Roseiflexus sp. RS-1: one gene and its partner. The protein of the gene in region 1 interacts with the protein of each later gene in a pairwise test. Links are inferred from orthologs where the notes say so. Each region holds a gene or a part of one and is shown on either strand. Other genes may lie near its edges. The genes, in order: rsfS and ROSERS_RS20725.

What was found.
Region 2: the proteins of rsfS (region 1) and ROSERS_RS20725 interact in binary tests that used the Escherichia coli proteins (3 or more experiments, as listed by UniProt). The link is inferred for Roseiflexus sp. RS-1 from one-to-one orthologs.

What each region holds. Positions count from the first base shown.
Region 1 is NC_009523.1:4,090,385-4,098,603, reverse strand. Bases 2,499-5,428 are described here. They hold rsfS (ribosome silencing factor), read right to left. Parts: upstream 4,197-5,428; coding sequence 3,801-4,196; downstream 2,499-3,800. Other genes in these bases: ROSERS_RS16720 (CvpA family protein), read right to left, coding at 4,470-4,946; ROSERS_RS16730 (hypothetical protein), read right to left, coding at 3,598-3,786; sucD (succinate--CoA ligase subunit alpha), read left to right, coding at 2,499-3,093. In the rest of the region: ROSERS_RS26925 (ATP-binding protein), read left to right, coding at 1-825; ROSERS_RS16745 (low molecular weight protein-tyrosine-phosphatase), read right to left, coding at 843-1,349; ROSERS_RS16740 (YggS family pyridoxal phosphate-dependent enzyme), read left to right, coding at 1,410-2,144; more of sucD, read left to right, coding at 2,221-2,498; molecular chaperone DnaK, read right to left, coding at 5,566-7,440; ROSERS_RS16710 (right-handed parallel beta-helix repeat-containing protein), read left to right, coding at 7,697-8,219. UniProt on the Escherichia coli protein: Functions as a ribosomal silencing factor. Interacts with ribosomal protein uL14 (rplN), blocking formation of intersubunit bridge B8.
Region 2 is NC_009523.1:5,027,905-5,036,193, forward strand. Bases 3,468-6,467 are described here. They hold ROSERS_RS20725 (ATP-binding protein), read left to right. Parts: upstream 3,468-4,427; coding sequence 4,428-5,507; downstream 5,508-6,467. Other genes in these bases: ROSERS_RS24420 (DUF5691 domain-containing protein), read left to right, coding at 3,468-4,431; ROSERS_RS20730 (DUF5682 family protein), read left to right, coding at 5,513-6,467. Outside these bases: ROSERS_RS20705 (FdhF/YdeP family oxidoreductase), read left to right, coding at 1-499; formate dehydrogenase accessory sulfurtransferase FdhD, read left to right, coding at 552-1,418; ROSERS_RS20715 (SWIM zinc finger family protein), read left to right, coding at 1,673-2,998; more of ROSERS_RS24420, read left to right, coding at 2,995-3,467; more of ROSERS_RS20730, read left to right, coding at 6,468-7,762; ROSERS_RS20735 (VWA domain-containing protein), read left to right, coding at 7,749-8,289.

The DNA of each region.
Region 1 (8,219 bases):
GCGCTCGCCCCCCACCTGCCCGCCGGGCAGCAGCCCGCCGTCTACGCCGAGGCCCTCGCCGCCGCTCGGACAATTGCCGACGAGCACTGGCGATCTCGGGCGCTGGCCGCGCTCGCCCCCCACCTGCCCCCGCACCTGCTCGCCGAGGCCCTCGCCGCCGCTCGGACAATCCGCGATGCCGATGACCAGGTCGCAGCGCTGGCCGCGCTCGCCCCCCACCTGCCCGCCGGGCAGCAGCCCGCCGTCTACGCCGAGGCCCTCGCCGCCGCTCGGACAATTGACAGCGAGTACCGGCGATCTGAGGCGCTGGCCGCGCTCGCCCCCCACCTGCCCGCCGGGCAGCAGCCCGCCGTCTACGCCGAGGCCCTCGCCGCCGCTCGGACAATTGCCGACGAGTACTGGCGATCTGAGGCGCTGGCCGCGCTCGCCCCCCACCTGCCCACGCACCTGTTCGCCGAGGCCCTCGCCGCCGCTCGGACAATTGCCGACAAGTACTGGCGATCTGAGGCGCTGGCCGCGCTCGCCCCCCACCTGCCCACGCACCTGTTCGCCGACGCCCTCGCCGCCGCACGGGCGATTGAGTGGGATTTTTCTCGCCCCAGAGCGCTGGCCGCGCTCGCCCCCCACCTGGCAGCAACCCCTGCGCTCGATGAACAGTTTGTGCCAACGCTGCGCACCCTTGCGCAACGGGGGCGCCCGGCGTTGCTCGGTGATCTGCGAGCGCTACAGCCGTGGCTGGCGGCGCTGGCTGAGCGGCGACGGCAATCCACAATGTTAGCGGCGCTGGCGACGGCGATCAGCGAGACTGGGCGGTGCTGGCCGTGATCAGGGGTGCGGGCGCGCTATGGGCGGGTGATCTCCAGGCGCTCGGCGGTGATGATGTGGGTGAGCAGGCCGCGGCAGGCGCGGTCGATCATATCGTGGACGTCGCGGAAGCGCCCGTTATAGTACGGGTCGGGAATATCGCGGAGACCGAGATCGGGCGCATAATCGAGCAGCAGGCTGAGGCGCACCAGCGAACTGCCGACCATGCGGCGCAGTGCGTCGAGATGGGCGCGCTCGGCCGCAACGATGTAGTCGAAACGCGCGAAATCGTCCGCCTGGATCATGCGCGCGCGATGGTTGCAGCGGATGCCGCGTTCGGCAAGCAGCGCGGTGACCCCCGGATGCGGCGGGTCGCCAATGTTCCACGCGCCGATTCCGGCAGAGTCGGTTTTGATCCGCCCGCTCAACCCGGCCTGCTCGACATAATGCCGGAAGATGCCCTCCGCCATGGGGGAACGACAGATATTCCCCGTGCAGACGAAGAGCACAGCAATGATCCTGTTGTTGGCGCTGCTCACCTGCATTCCTGGTGTATCATGGCGTCCAGAACATCGTGCTCTTGAACCGAGAGTATACCATAATTCATGGAGACGTTCATTGACCGACTGAGGATCGTGCGCGAGCGAATCGCCGCCGCAGCGCAGCGCGCACACCGCGATCCTGCGACGATTCGCCTGGTGGGGGTGACGAAGGCGCAGCCGGTGGAGGCGATCCGCACGGCGCTGGATGCGGGTCTGTGCGAGATTGGCGAAAACCGGGTGCAGGAGGCGGAAGCCAAAATGACTGCGCTGGAGGCGGAACGCTATCGTTTGACCTGGCACCTGATCGGGCATCTGCAAACGAACAAGGCAAAAAAAGCCGCCACGTTGTTCGATATGGTCCATTCGGTCGATAGTCTGCGGTTGGCGCAGGCTATCAACCGCTACGCTGCTGAGGTGCGTCGTGATCCGGGGAGACGTTTGCCCATCCTCTTGCAGGTGAATGTCTCTGGTGAGGCGACGAAGTCCGGTTTCGATCTGTATGGTTGGGAAACGCAGCCCGATGTGTATGAGCGTTTTTGCGCCGATGTCGAGCAGATACTGGCGCTGCCGCACCTGGACGTGCGCGGGTTGATGACGATTGCGCCATGGGCGCCCGACCCGGAAGCAGCGCGCCCCGTGTTCCGCGCGACGCGGCGCCTGCGTGACGCGCTGGCGCAGCGATTTCCAATCGCACCATGGCGTGATCTGTCGATGGGTATGACTGACGACTTTGAAGTCGCCATTGAAGAAGGGGCGACTATCGTGCGGATCGGGCGGGCGATCTTCGGCGAGCGGTAAGGATTTGTCATTCGGGCGAGAATGTGCTACCATCGCACGCACAGCGCGGGATCAATAGAGGGTAAGGAGGCGGCAGGTGAGCATTCTGGTCGATAAAAACACCCGTTTGCTCGTGCAGGGGATCACCGGGCGCGAGGGTGAGTTCCATACGCGCCAGATGATTGCTTATGGCACGAACGTGGTTGCAGGTGTCACGCCGGGTCGCGGTGGGCAGACCGCGATCGACGGCAGGGTGCCGGTGTTCAACACGGTGGCGGAAGCCGTCAAACAAACCGGTGCGAATGTTTCGGTCATTTACGTCCCGGCAGCCTTTGCGCCGGATGCGATGCGTGAGGCGGCGGCGGCTGGCATCCCGTTGATCGTCTGCATTACCGAAGGCATTCCGGCGAACGACATGGTGGCGACCTACGCCTTCATTCGTGAACATGGCGCGCGCCTGATCGGACCGAACTGCCCCGGGTTGCTGACCCCTGGTCAGGCGAAGGTGGGGATCATTCCGGGCAACATCGCCACTCCCGGTCCGGTCGGGGTGGTGTCGAAGAGCGGCACACTCACCTACGAGGCGGTCGATGCGTTGACGCGGATCGGTCTGGGGCAGACGACGATTGTCGGGATCGGCGGCGACCCGATCATCGGCACCTCCTTTGTCGATGTGCTGGAGATGTTCCAGGCTGATCCTGAGACGGCTGCAATTGTGCTGATCGGCGAAATCGGCGGGGCGGCGGAGATCGATGCCGCGAAGTATATCGCGGCGCACGTCACGAAGCCGGTCGTCAGTTTCATCGCCGGGCAAACGGCGCCGCCGGGCAAACGGATGGGGCACGCAGGCGCGATCATTACCGGCGGCGAAGGCACCGCCCAGGAGAAGATCGCAGCGCTCGAAGCAGTGGGTGTGCGCGTGGCGCGCCTGCCGACCGATATTGCTCAACTGGTCCGAGAGGTCCTGTAAGCGAGAGGCGATAGCTGATAGCCGATAGGCGATAGCCGATAGGCGAGAGGGTCACCGTTGGAGTTCGCGTGACGCACAGGCGGGCCTCGCCCTGCATAGCCGAGGGGTTCAGCCCCACGGCGAATCGAATAGAACACGGATCGGCACAGACATAACGGATCGGCACGGATTTCTTAACCATCATCCGTGCTAATCCGTGGTTAGTTTCAAAGCAGGGGAATGGTGATCCTCACAGGGGTGGGTTTTCTGGCAAGCCTCTGTGTGTCATCTCCCCTTTTAGCCATCAGAACGCCCAAACTTCCCCTTCTCCCTCAACGTTGGTGCGCCGATCCAGCGCGGGGTCGGGGGTTTCAGCCATCAGGACGCCCAAACTCCCCCTTCTCCTCTTGTGGGAGAAGGGGGTCGGGGGGATGAGGGGCAAAAGAATACCAGAATGCAGTACGTTTTTGCGGCAAAATCTGAATCTATGCAGTGCAAGCCCAGTGGGGATTGAAGGCGCCCTCGCTACTGCAACAACATCTCAAAGTTAGGCTGGTCACCGCCCGTAAAGCGACGGAAGACGCGCTGAACAAGGCGCACCGTCCCCTCACCGAGCCAGTAGGTCAGGATCGAGCCAAGCACAAGGCCAACCGCGCTGCCAACGGCTGCGCCGAGACCAAAGATGACATAGTGCGTGCGCTTACTGGCATTCATAGTATATGTCATTCCTATTGCATGACGACGACCGGGGTCGCTTTGCTCCACAGCCGTTCAAGCCGGTAACGGTCGCGCAGTTCGACAGAAAAAATGTGAACGACCACATCGCCATAGTCGAGCAGCACCCAGCCAGTGTCGGCTGTTCCCTCGATGCGCGGCTGGATATCGTACTCGCGGGCGAGTCCCTCATCGATGGCTTCGGTGATCGCCTTGAGCTGGCGTTCGCTCCCGCCGGTGCAGATGACGAAGTAATCCGCAACGCTGTTCAACCGTCGCAAATCGAGCAGGACGATATTGCTGGCCTGTTTGTCTTCGGCGAGCGTCACTGCCCGTCGCGCGATTTCTGTCGCCTGTACAGCCTGTTCCTGGATCAGAGCGCCCTCCTTCATTTCAGAGTTGTGCGACATCTCCCGATATATCTTCTCGTCTGATTCTACCAGAATCGCGGCACGCCTGCAACGTGATGACGTTGAGTCGTTGCTCACATGGGGCATCGAGCGCTCCTCTCTCCCCCTTCTTCCCTTCGTGGGAGCAGGATCAGGGGGGATGCCCACAGGGATTTTTGGCAAGCCCCTGCGCGCCATCTACCGTTTCAGCCATCAGAATGCCCAACCTCCCCCTTCTCCCCTTGTGGGAGAAGGGGGTTGGGGGATGAGGGGGCAAAGGTCTTCCTCCGCTCCCTATGACGCAAGACGCAACAGCGATCCGGTCACGACCCCCGCAGTCTGCATCAACAGCGATGCCAGCGTTGAGTCGCGCACCATCGTCGTCCACGGCTCCAGCGGATACGCCCGGATGACCTGCCCCAGCGCCGTGATCAGCAGCGCGGCATGCACGATTCCCAGCGCCGCACCCAGCCCATGGTCGAGGTTGCCGAAAACGATCAGTCCCACGTACAGCTGGAGCAGCGAGGCGAGCAGACTGGCGCTGCCGCTCACCAGCGCCAGCAGCGTGAGTGCGCCGCCCACCTCAGCCACGGCGCGACTGGCGGTGAACGACATCAGCGCGTCGGCTGCATCTGAACCGTACCGGCCGGCGACCGCCAGACCCGCCGCGAGACCGGCGAGCGCCAGGATTTGCCGCACGAGACCCCAGTAGTAGCCAGCGATGCCTGCCAGCGCCAGGATGATGCCGATCAGGATGTCGAGAAGGTTCATCGTCGATGAAACTTATAGCAGTTCTCGGCTACATTGACCATTTTCCTATCCGCCGTGTCGCGTGAGGCGCGCGCTGCCAGCGGAATGTAGACCGAAATTATGGTCTTTGAATAAATAATCCGGTATAGCCCGCGCAGGCGGGCTTTGCCTTAGATAGCCGAGGGCTTATGGTCTTTGAAGAAATAATCCGCCATAGCCCGCGCAGGCGGGCTTTGCCCTGGATAGCCGAGGGCTTATGGTCTTTGAAGAAATAATCCGCCATAGCCCGCGCAGGCGGGCTTTGCCCTGGTTAGCCGAGGGCTTCAGCCCCACGGCTAGCGCAGTATAGCGGATTTAATTTTCAATCTCCATCAGCCCCACGGCTAGCGCGGGATAGCGGATTTATTTCTCAATCTTCATCATTTCGGTCGTCGCGATTCCGGGAGTGTTCAACCTCGTCCACCTGGTTCAACCCCTGTGAGAACCGCTATAAAATTAACCACGGATCAGCACGGGTGAGACGGATGACCGCGGATGTCAATCAAAAGATCCGTGCCGATCCGTGTTCTATTTCAAACCCGTGCCGATCCGTGTTCTATTTCCAGCAGCGCTGCGGGGACGCAGCACCGCTGCGTCCCTACTACTCGACGGTGTACTCTCCCTCGACGACGCCTTCGTCTTTGCCCTTCTTCGCGCCGGCGCCGTCGCCGCCTGCGCTGGTGTAGGCGCTCTGCGACACCTGGTACATCGCCTGTTGCAACTCCGACGAAATCGAGCGCATACGGCTCTCGTTCTCCTGGCTGATCGCCTCGCGCAGGTCTTTGATCAGACCCTCGACGCGGCTCTTGAGCGCCGGATCAACCTTGTCGCCGAGTTCGTTCAGCGACTTCTCGCTCTGGTACGCCAGGCTGTCCGACTGGTTCTTCAGTTCGATCAGTTCGCGTCGCCGCTTGTCCTCGGCTGCATGCAGTTCGGCGTCGCGGATCATCCGCTCGATCTCTTCCTTCGACAGGTTGGTGCTGGCGGTGATCGTGATCCGCTGCTCCTTCCCGGTTGCCTTATCGCGGGCGGACACGTTCAGGATGCCGTTGGCGTCGATATCGAACGTCACTTCGATCTGCGGCACGCCGCGCGGCGCCGGCGGAATACCTTCGAGCCGGAAGCGACCCAGCGTCATATTGTCGGCTGCCAGTTCGCGCTCGCCCTGCAACACGTGGATGTCCACCGCCGTCTGCCCGTCGGCAGCCGTCGAGAAGATTTCGCTCTTGCGGGTCGGAATGGTCGTGTTGCGCTCGATCAGTTTGGTCATCACACCGCCAAGCGTCTCGACACCGAGTGAGAGCGGCGTGACGTCGAGCAACACCACATCCTTCACATCGCCGCCGAGCACGCCTGCCTGGATCGCCGCGCCAATCGCCACGACCTCGTCTGGGTTAACGCTGCGGTTCGGCTCTTTGCCCGTCAGTTTGCGCACCAGGTCGATGACCACCGGCATGCGCGTCGAGCCGCCAACCAGCACGACCTCGTCAAGATCGCCTGGCTTCAGACCAGCGTCCTTCAACGCCTGGAAGAACGGACCCTTCAGGCGTTCAGTCAGGTCGGCGGTCAACTGCTCGAACTTCGCACGGCTGAGGCGCATTTGCAAATGCTTCGGACCGCTGGCGTCGGCGGTGATGAACGGCAGGTTGATCTCGGTCTCCGACATGCTGGAGAGTTCGATCTTCGCCTTCTCCGCTGCTTCTTTCAGGCGCTGCAACGCCTGGCGGTCCTTGCTCAGATCGATGCCCTGATCCTTGCGGAACTCGTCGATCAGCCAGTTGACGATCCGCTGGTCATAGTCATCGCCGCCGAGGTGCGTATCGCCGTTGGTGGCTTTCACCTCGACCACGCCATCGCCGACTTCGAGCACCGACACGTCGAACGTCCCGCCGCCCAGGTCGAACACCAGAATCGTCTCGTCCTTCTTCTTATCGAGACCATACGCCAGCGCAGCCGCAGTCGGCTCATTGATGATGCGCAGCACCTCAAGCCCGGCGATCTTGCCGGCGTCCTTGGTCGCCTGACGCTGACTGTCGTTGAAGTATGCCGGAACGGTAATCACCGCTTTGGTCACCGGCTCGCCAAGGTACGCTTCGGCGTCGGTTTTGAGTTTCTGCAACACCATCGCCGAAATCTCCTGCGGCGCATATTCTTTGCCAGTCACCGGCGAGAAGACGCGCACATCGTTGCGTGGACCCTTCACCACCTTGAAGGGCACCATCTCGCGCTCAACGGTCGTCTCATCAAAATTGCGCCCGATGAAGCGCTTGATCGAATAAAACGTATTGTCCGGGTTGATCGTCGCCTGGCGCTTCGCCGTCTGCCCGACCAGGCGCTCACCGTTCTTCGTGAACGCAACAACCGACGGCGTGGTGCGGTTGCCTTCCGCGTTCGGAATAACGACCGGGTCGCCGCCTTCCATCACCGCGACGACCGAGTTGGTTGTTCCCAGGTCAATGCCGACAATCTTTGGCATAGTCGTCTCACCTTCTTCCCTGCAAAATTGTGAACTGAAGGAGCATGCACTGCGGGAACGCCCGCTGCGCCTGTCACTGCTGTTAGTTTACCCGTTTCTTGCTAATCCGCTATATGTGCAGTGTTAGAAGTGTGTTAGATTTGCCGCAGATGTTGGTACTAACATCCTATCAACTTCCTCTTGCCCGACGTGATATAGTATCATTGACACGCCAGCATCAGTCTATGGCGGTCTGTTGCCTCATCAGGAGCGATCCATGTCACGTTTCTCTTCCGCCCTCACGCTGCTCACGCTTGTGATCATCGTCGGAGCGCTGTTGCCTGTCGGTCCTGCCGCGTCAACGCCGGTCGCGCTGGCATCAGGGGTGTTTGTGGTGACGACGGCGGAGGATGCAGACGGCTCGACATGTCCGGTTTCAACAAGCGGCGACCCTGCCAATCCCTCTCCCACCTGTTCGTTGCGTCAGGCGATCAATGCGGCGAATGCCGCTGGCGGGGGTGTCATCAAGTTCAACATTCCGCCGCAGGTTCCTGCTTTTGAAACGAACGGTCTGTACCGTGCGATCCGTATTCGGATTAGAAACGATAATGAGCCGCTGCCAGCGCTTGCAGGAAATATCACCATTGACGGAAAATCCCAGGAGATCAACTGGCCCGCCCAGGCAAATCTGATCGGTCCTGAAATCATTATCGATGGATCAGAACTGATCAATCGCAGCGGCATCCGGTTGACCGGCAACAACAATGTCGTGCGCGAAATTGCGGTTGTGAACTTCAAGT
Region 2 (8,289 bases), 940 kb from region 1 along the record:
CGGGCGCATCCTGTGTCGCAACGGCATCTTCGCCACACCCGACGGTCGCGCGGTAATGACGCCGCTCACGCCGCCAGACCCGACGTTGCCCGATGGAGCATTCGTGCTCAGAACCCGTCGCGGGAAACAGTTCAACTCGCTCATCCACAGCGAGCGCGATCCGCTCAACGGGGCGCGACGTGATGATCTCCTCATCAACCCGGACGATGCGGCTGCGCTCGGTGTGCGCGAAGGCGATCCGGTGCTCATCCGGTCGGAGGCAGGGGAAATGCGGGCGCGGGTGAAGTACGCGCCGATGAAGCCACGCAATGTGCAGGTTCACTGGCCCGAAGGGAATGTGCTGATCGCCCCTCGTCGCCGCGATCCGGGTTCCGGCGTACCGGCGTACAAAGCGGTCGTCACGCTGCACCCGATCCGCATTGCGAACCAGACCACACCCATCGTTGCTGGACCGCAGGGCGCGAGCGCCGGAGACGCGGAATCGCACAGGGAACAGTGAAACGCAGCGGCGCGGGGAAGAGCGGATCGGCAACGACAGAAAGGAAGAACCCTTGTTGACGCAGCCAAACGTGCAACGGCGCACCATCGTCAAAGTGCGCGACAAACGGTGGCGCCGTGAGAAGGACGCGCTGGTCGTTGAGGAACCGCTGGAGATCCGCCTGACGGTCTCCGTCGCCGATGGTCGCCAGACCATCCCGCTGACCACGATCATGCGCACGCCGGGCGAAGACTTCGAACTCGCCGCCGGGTTTCTGTTTGGCGAAGGGATTGTGCGCGAACGGCGCGAGATTGCGACGATTCGCTACTGCAACGATGCGACGATCAGCGATGAAGCGAGGTTCAACACCATTACCGTTGATCTTCACCCCGATGCCCACCCCGACCTGACCGGCGCTCAACGCATGTTCTACGTCTCATCTTCGTGCGGCGTCTGCGGCAAAGCGTCGCTGGAGACGCTGCTTGCGCGCGGTTGCGCCCCGCTGTCCGATGATACGCTGCGCGTCGGGCTGCCGGCGCTCACAGGCATCGACGCTGCGCTCCGACAGGCGCAGGCGCTCTTCCACAAAACCGGCGGTCTCCACGCGGCTGCGCTGTTCGACGCCGACGGCGCGCTGCTGGCGCTGCGCGAGGATATTGGACGGCACAACGCCGTGGACAAACTGATCGGCGCGCATCTGCTGGAGGGACGTCTATCGGCGCTCACGCAGGCGATTCTGCTGGTCAGCGGACGCGCCGGGTTCGAGATCATGCAGAAAGCGTTGACGGCGCGCATACCGGTGGTGGCTGCGGTGGGCGCGCCCTCGACACTGGCGGTCACACTGGCGCAGCGTTTCAATATGACCCTGATCGGGTTCCTGCGTGGCGCGTCGCTGAATGTGTACGCCGGTGAACAGCGGATCGAATGGGTGGGGGAGTAAGCGCGTCCCTCATTCCCTCGACCCCCTTCTTCCACACGGGAGAAGGGGGAGTGTAGACGTCCTGCTGCGTTTACACCCTCTCATATTGCCCCGATTTGATAGAAGGTGGGGCTGCCGAAAGGGCTGTGATGAAGAAATGCTCACGACTCACAAGCAGTGGGGGCGGAAAGCCACACGCAACGCGGGTTGCTGACATGACCTCACATCGCTTTCTTTCCATCAAAGTGGGTCAGTATCAATAGTATAATTGATGTATGTCGTCCATCACTGCCGAAGAAGCCAAAGCCCTTGCCCCTGACCTGGCTTCGCTTAAAGCCGCTCAGGAACTGGCAGATATTTGTCATTGGGTCAGCCTGGGCGCCAACGAAGCAGCCTTGTGGGGTGAATGCAAGGGCAGTGCACAAAAGCCATACAAGGTGCAGGTAGATCTGTCCAATCGCGGCTTTGCCTGCACCTGTCCAAGTCGCAAATCTCCCTGTAAACATGTCCTGGGATTGATGCTGCTGGCATCGGCTTCGCCAACCATATTGAAAGATGCCACACCCCCTGCCTGGGTCTCTGAATGGCTGGAAAAACGCACCGACCAGACGTCGGATCACGCGGGACAGGCTGAACCCGACACTGCTTCGTCGCAGTCGCGTCAGAAAGACGCTGCACGCCGCGCCGCCAGACGTGAAAAACTGGTTGCTGCGGGTCTCGAAACGCTCGACCTCTGGCTCAAAGACCTGATCCGCCAGGGCCTGGCTTTCGCCCAGAGTGCGCCGGCTTCGTTTTGGGAACAGCAATCTGCCCGCCTGGTAGATGCCCAATTGCCTGGTGCGGCGCGGATGGTACGCGAGATGCGGGACATTCCCGGCGCCTCCCCCAACTGGACGGAAATTCTGCTCCTGAAAATGGCGCGACTCCACCTGCTCATCCAGGCCTACCGTCGTCTGGAAAGCCTGCCCGAACCCTCACGCACCGATGTGCGCACCCTGCTCGGCTGGACTATCAATCGCAAGGAGTTGATCCTCTCTTCTCCCGCCCTGAGCGATGACTGGCTGGTAGTGGCTCAGACCCTCGAGGAAGACGAGACAAGTGGGTTGCGCACCCAAATCAACTGGTTGTGGGGCAAAACCAGCCGCAAACCTGCTCAACTTATCCTCTTCGCTTTCAGAACCAGACCCTTCGAAGATCACCTTTTCCCTGGCCTGACCTTGCGCGGTGATCTGGTTTACTTCCCCAGCGCATACCCCTTGCGAGCCGTTTTCAAAAGCTACCGGAGGCTGGAATCCACTTTTGTTCCTGCTGGCTTGCCGAATTTTCTCGCCTTTCTCGATGCGTATTCTACCGCGCTCGGCCTCAACCCATGGTTAGAGCATTTTCCTGTCGTGTTGGAACATGTGACCATTGAAAGGTTGGAAACAAACTGGCTTTTGTGTGATGGTGAGAATCAGGCAATCCCCGTATCCTCCCGTTCCCACTGTTGGGAACTTCTTTCTCTTTCTGGCGGTCACCCTCTCACCGTTTTTGGCTTGTGGGACGGATTCTCATTTTTCCCCATGACGGCCTGGGAGAACGAAAGGTTTGTTCGCCTATGACTACCCTCAAGTCCCTTGCTCAATCTGCCATGCTGGGTTCGACCGACGAGTCGCTGCTCGCTTCGGCGATCCGTGTGGGGATCGCTGAATTGGGAGGATATGTCCCGGTAGCTTTTACAGGAGAAAGGGCAATCTGTGGCACAGAAAGCCGGCCGCGAATGCCGGAGAGAGCGGGGAGATTGTTCAAACGCATGCTGGAAGAAGAAATGGATGAACTGCTACCGGAGTTTTTGCAAGGGGCCGCCGAACGCGGCTATATCGTTCCCCCCGAAACCTTGCCTGCGCTCCTGAGTCCTGGCAGAAACGCATGGCATTCCCTGATCCTCCCCGTCATCGGTGAACGCGGGAGCTGGCTGGCCGCGCACAATCCAGCCTGGGACTATGCTCGCAAACGTGAGCCACTAGAAGCCTGGGAAAACGGAACTCGCGCCGAGCGGGTCTTCGCCCTGGAACGCATACGTACCACTGACCCGGCCAGAGGGCGCGAATGGGTACAGACCTGTTGGGAAACAGATTCACCCGAAGACCGTGCCGCGTTCCTGGCTACCTTTGCGATCGGATTGAGCATGGACGATGAACCCTTTCTCGAAGCCTGCCTTGATGACAAACGCAAAGAAGTGCGCCAGGCGGCGCGCAGATTGCTCCTGCGGCTGGAAACATCACGCTTCGTGAAACGGATGTGGACGCGGGTCAAGCTGATCGTTCGCGTCCGCTCCTCTTTTCTAAACAAGGGAACGTTGGAAGTGACTTTGCCCGAAGAACTGGATTCCGCTGCAAAACGGGACGGTGTGGGTGAGCTTGCGTTGCCCAAAAAGATGGGTGAAAAAGCCAGCAGACTGGCGCAACTGATCGCACTGACCCCGCCAGTGTTATGGAGCCGTGAATTTAACCGTTCACCTGACCGATGGATCGCCATGGCGCTCACCTGCGAATGGAAAGAGCCGCTCCTTCTCGGCTGGCAAATGGCTGCCATCGGAACAGCAGATGCAGACTGGGCCGAGTCGCTGATCCTGCTATGGATGACACAGGAGGAGGCACAATCTTTCCTGGATATGAACGCGCTTTCGGCACTGGTTCCTCTCCTGCGCGCCGAAAAAATTGAGGGGTGGGTCACCTCTATCGAACCCGGTGTCAGCGATACCCGCAGCACAAGAGCAATCGCGTTGTTAGAAATGTACCATCGGCCATGGACAGCAAACCTCTCGCGCTGGGTCGTGAAGAGCGTACAGCAGCAATCCACCGTTTTCCATCAGCGCTTACTCCAGGCGCTACCCGGCTTTGCCCGCTGGATGCCTCCTGAACTGTCCGATGAATTTTCGCAGGGTTGGGAAGATGAACCTGGAAGCGGCTGGAACAAGAAAATCGGGTCCTTTTTGCAAATCCTGAAGTTCCGTAACGAGATCAAATCCAGCCTGGAGGAACAATCATCATGAACCTGATTGTACGCGAACATGCCGAACAACAATTTGCCGAAGAACTGGCAGAACTGGCAAAGGTCGATACGCGCCCGCGTCCTCCAAACTGGAAACTCTCCCCGTGGGCAGTAACCACCTACATCCTGGGAGGTAAACTGGAAAATGGTTTTACCATTACGCCGAAGTATATCGGTAGCCGTCGAATCATCGAGGTGGCCGTAGCCACGCTGGCCACCGACCGGGCGCTGTTGCTGTTGGGCGTACCGGGCACAGCCAAGAGCTGGGTCTCCGAGCACCTGGCAGCCGCCATTTCCGGTGATTCAACCCTGCTCATTCAAGGAACAGCCGGCACAACAGAGGAAACTATCCGTTATGGCTGGAACTATGCTCGCCTGCTCGCAGAAGGTCCGAGCGAGAAAGCGCTTGTTCCCAGCCCGATTATGATCGCCATGCAAAGGGGCAAACTGGCGCGTGTCGAGGAACTGACGCGCATTCCCTCGGAGGTGCAAGACACGCTGATTTCGGTTCTTTCAGAGAAAACCCTCCCCATTCCGGAACTGGGGAGCGAAGTGCAGGCAGTTAAGGGCTTCAACTTGATTGCCACCGCCAACAACCGTGATAAAGGGGTGAACGATCTTTCCTCTGCTCTGCGACGGCGCTTCAACACCGTGGTCATGCCGCTGCCAGCCACGCTGGAAGAGGAAGTGGAAATCGTTCGCTACCGTACAGAGGCGCTTGGACGTGCTCTTGAACTGCCGGCTGAGCCACCCGCGCTGGAGGAAATTCGCCGCATCGTGACCATTTTCCGCGAACTGCGCGCCGGAATGACCGCAGACGGGAAGAGCAGGCTCAAATCGCCAAGTGGCACGCTCTCCACAGCCGAGGCCATCTCCGTCGTCATCAATGGCCTGGCCCTCGCGGCCCATTTTAGCGATGGGAAACTTCGCGCCGGAGACGTGGCCGCCGGGCTGGTCGGCGCTGTTATCAAAGACCCGCTCCAGGACCGAATCGTCTGGCAGGAATATTTGGAGACGGTGGCAAAAGAAAGAAAAGACTGGAAGGACCTGTATCGAGCCTGCAAAGAGATGGAATAGCCTCTATGGTCACCCTTCTCGGCATTCGTCACCACGGGCCTGGCTCTGCCAGAAGCGTGCGCGCAGCGCTGGAGAAACTGCGTCCCGATTGTGTCCTGGTCGAAGGACCTCCCGAAGCTGACGCCTTGCTGCCCCTTTTCGCCGACCCGGAGGCGATTCCGCCGCTTGCTCTGTTGATTTACCTGCCAGACAACCCACAATATGCCATTTTCTACCCTTTCGCCGAATTTTCTCCCGAATGGCAAGCCATTCGCTACGCCCTGGCAAACAAGATCACGGTGAGGTTCATGGACCTGGAACAAAGGCATCTCCTTGTTGCTCACCGTCCTGATCCAGAACAATCCCCGACGCCTGTTTTCCCGTCTTCAGATCCTTTTCAAATCCTGGCTCAGGCCGCTGGCTATTCAGACAGCGAACGCTGGTGGGAACGTTTCATCGAACAGCGACGCACCACGGAAGGCATTTTTAGCGGCATTCTCGAATTGATGAGCGCCCTGCGCGCCGAAGCGGAAAGTTTGGGACAGAACGAACCCCAGAACCTTGTCCGCGAAGCGGCGATGCGAAACATCATCCGTGCTGCCCAGGTCGAAGGCTACGAGAACATTGCAGTGGTTTGTGGGGCCTGGCACGCTCCGGCTCTTACCCATCTCGATACGGACCAGGCAGATGAGACGCTCCTGGCTGATTTTCTTCGTTCCATTGTTCCCGATCGCCGGGCCGGTTCATCCACCGGTCAGCCGGCGGTAAGCCTCATTCCCTGGACATATGACCGCCTTGCCCGCCGCTCCGGGTATGGCGCAGGGATAGATTCCCCCGGCTGGTACGAGCATCTCTGGCAGAGTGAAAGCAACATCGTCGAAGGCTGGATGGTCAAAGTGGCGCAACAGATGCGCGCGGAAGGGCTGGAGGTCTCGCCTGCCCATGCCATCGAAGGGACACGCCTGGCCGAAACGCTGGCTGCGTTGCGCGATCTTCCTCTCCCCGGCTTGCCCGAAGTGGAAGAAGCCATCCGGGCCGTGTTTTGTTTTGGCGACGATGTTCCCTTGCGCCTCATGTATGAGAAGTTAATCGTGGGTCAGCGAATGGGCAAAGTGCCACTGGCTGCACCCACTGTTCCCCTCCAGCGCGACCTCTTCGCCGCCCAGAGACGCACCCGTCTCGAACCCTCCGCCACACCTCAAACTCTTGACCTCGATCTGCGCAAACCGCTTCTGCTCGAACGTTCCCGCCTCTTGCACCGGCTCACCCTGTTGGGCATTCCCTGGGGCAGATTACAATCGGCGTCTGGGGGCAAAGGCACCTTCCACGAGATCTGGCACATTGAATGGAAGCCTGAATTTGCCGTCAACATCATCGAAGCCAGTATGTGGGGGAATACCCTCCTTGAAGCCGCGACCAACAAAGTCCAGGACGAAGCTGGCCGTGCCACCGAGTTGCCAGCGATCACTCGCCTGGTCGAGGTCGCTCTGCTGGCTGACCTGCCCGAAGTGATCCCACCCCTCCTGGAGCGCACCCAATCCCTCGCTGCTTCCAGCACCGACCTCTCACATCTGATGGATGCTCTCCCGCCACTCATCAACATCAGTCGCTATGGCAACGTTCGCCAAACCGACACCGCTCTGGTTCGTCACATTGTGGATGAACTGATCACTCGCGTTTGCATTGGCCTGCCCGCTGCCTGTTCTGCCCTCAATGAGGATGCCGCCCAGAAGATGTTCGCGCGCATTAGAGCGATCAATCGGGGTATTGATCTGATAGAGGGGATGGGGAACGGCGATCACACACAAGCCTGGCTGCGCACCCTGACGACCCTGGCCACACTGTCGGCCGGGCACGGGCTTATTCGTGGACTTGCCTCCCGCCTCCTCTACGATGCCCATGCTGACGATGAGACGATCATCCGCATGAGCCTGGCACTCTCCCCTGGCGCACCCGCTGCCGACGCTGCCGCCTGGCTGCAGGGATTCCTCCATAGCGGCGGTCAGGCTCTGATTCACGATCCTGCCCTGTGGCAATTGCTGGATGAGTGGGTATTATCTCTGTCCGAGGCTTCCTTCATCACCATTCTGCCGATCCTGCGCCGTACCTTCAGCGCCTTTTCTGATCCGGAACGTCGCCAGATAGGTGAGCTCGCCAGAAACGCAGGAAGCCGCCTCTTTTCGACCAGCGAGATGAAACTCGACCCCGTCCGTGGAGAGAAAGCTCTGGCACTGGTCAATGTGATTCTGGGAGCAACGAACGATGAGGAGCGATAACCCGTCTTCTTTTGATCCCGCTCAGGAAAGGTTGCGCCGCTGGCGTCTCATCCTGGGCGGCGAGGCGGATGGCACCGGCTTTTCTCTGAGCAACGAAACCGACCTGGGTATGGATCAAGCGCTGGCCGCGCTCTATTCCCGCGCCGAACAGAAGGGGCGAGGCGGATTAAGCGCTTCCGCTCCCCACGTGGCGCGCTGGTTGGGAGATATTCGCACGTATTTTCCCGCCCCGGTTGTCCATATCATGCAAAAAGACGCCCTGGAACGGCTCAACCTGCGTCAAATGCTACTCCAACCCGAAATGCTGGAAGCCGTCACCCCCGATATTCATCTCGTTTCAACCATCCTTTCACTCAGCAAAGTTATCCCCGAACAGACCAGACACACCGCCCGTCAGTTGGTGCGCGCCCTGGTCGAACAACTGGAGAAAAAACTGGAAGGACCCCTGCGCCAGGCTATTAGCGGCGCTCTCCACCGCGCTGCTCATCATCGCCGTCCGCGCTACGCCGACATGGACTGGAATCGCA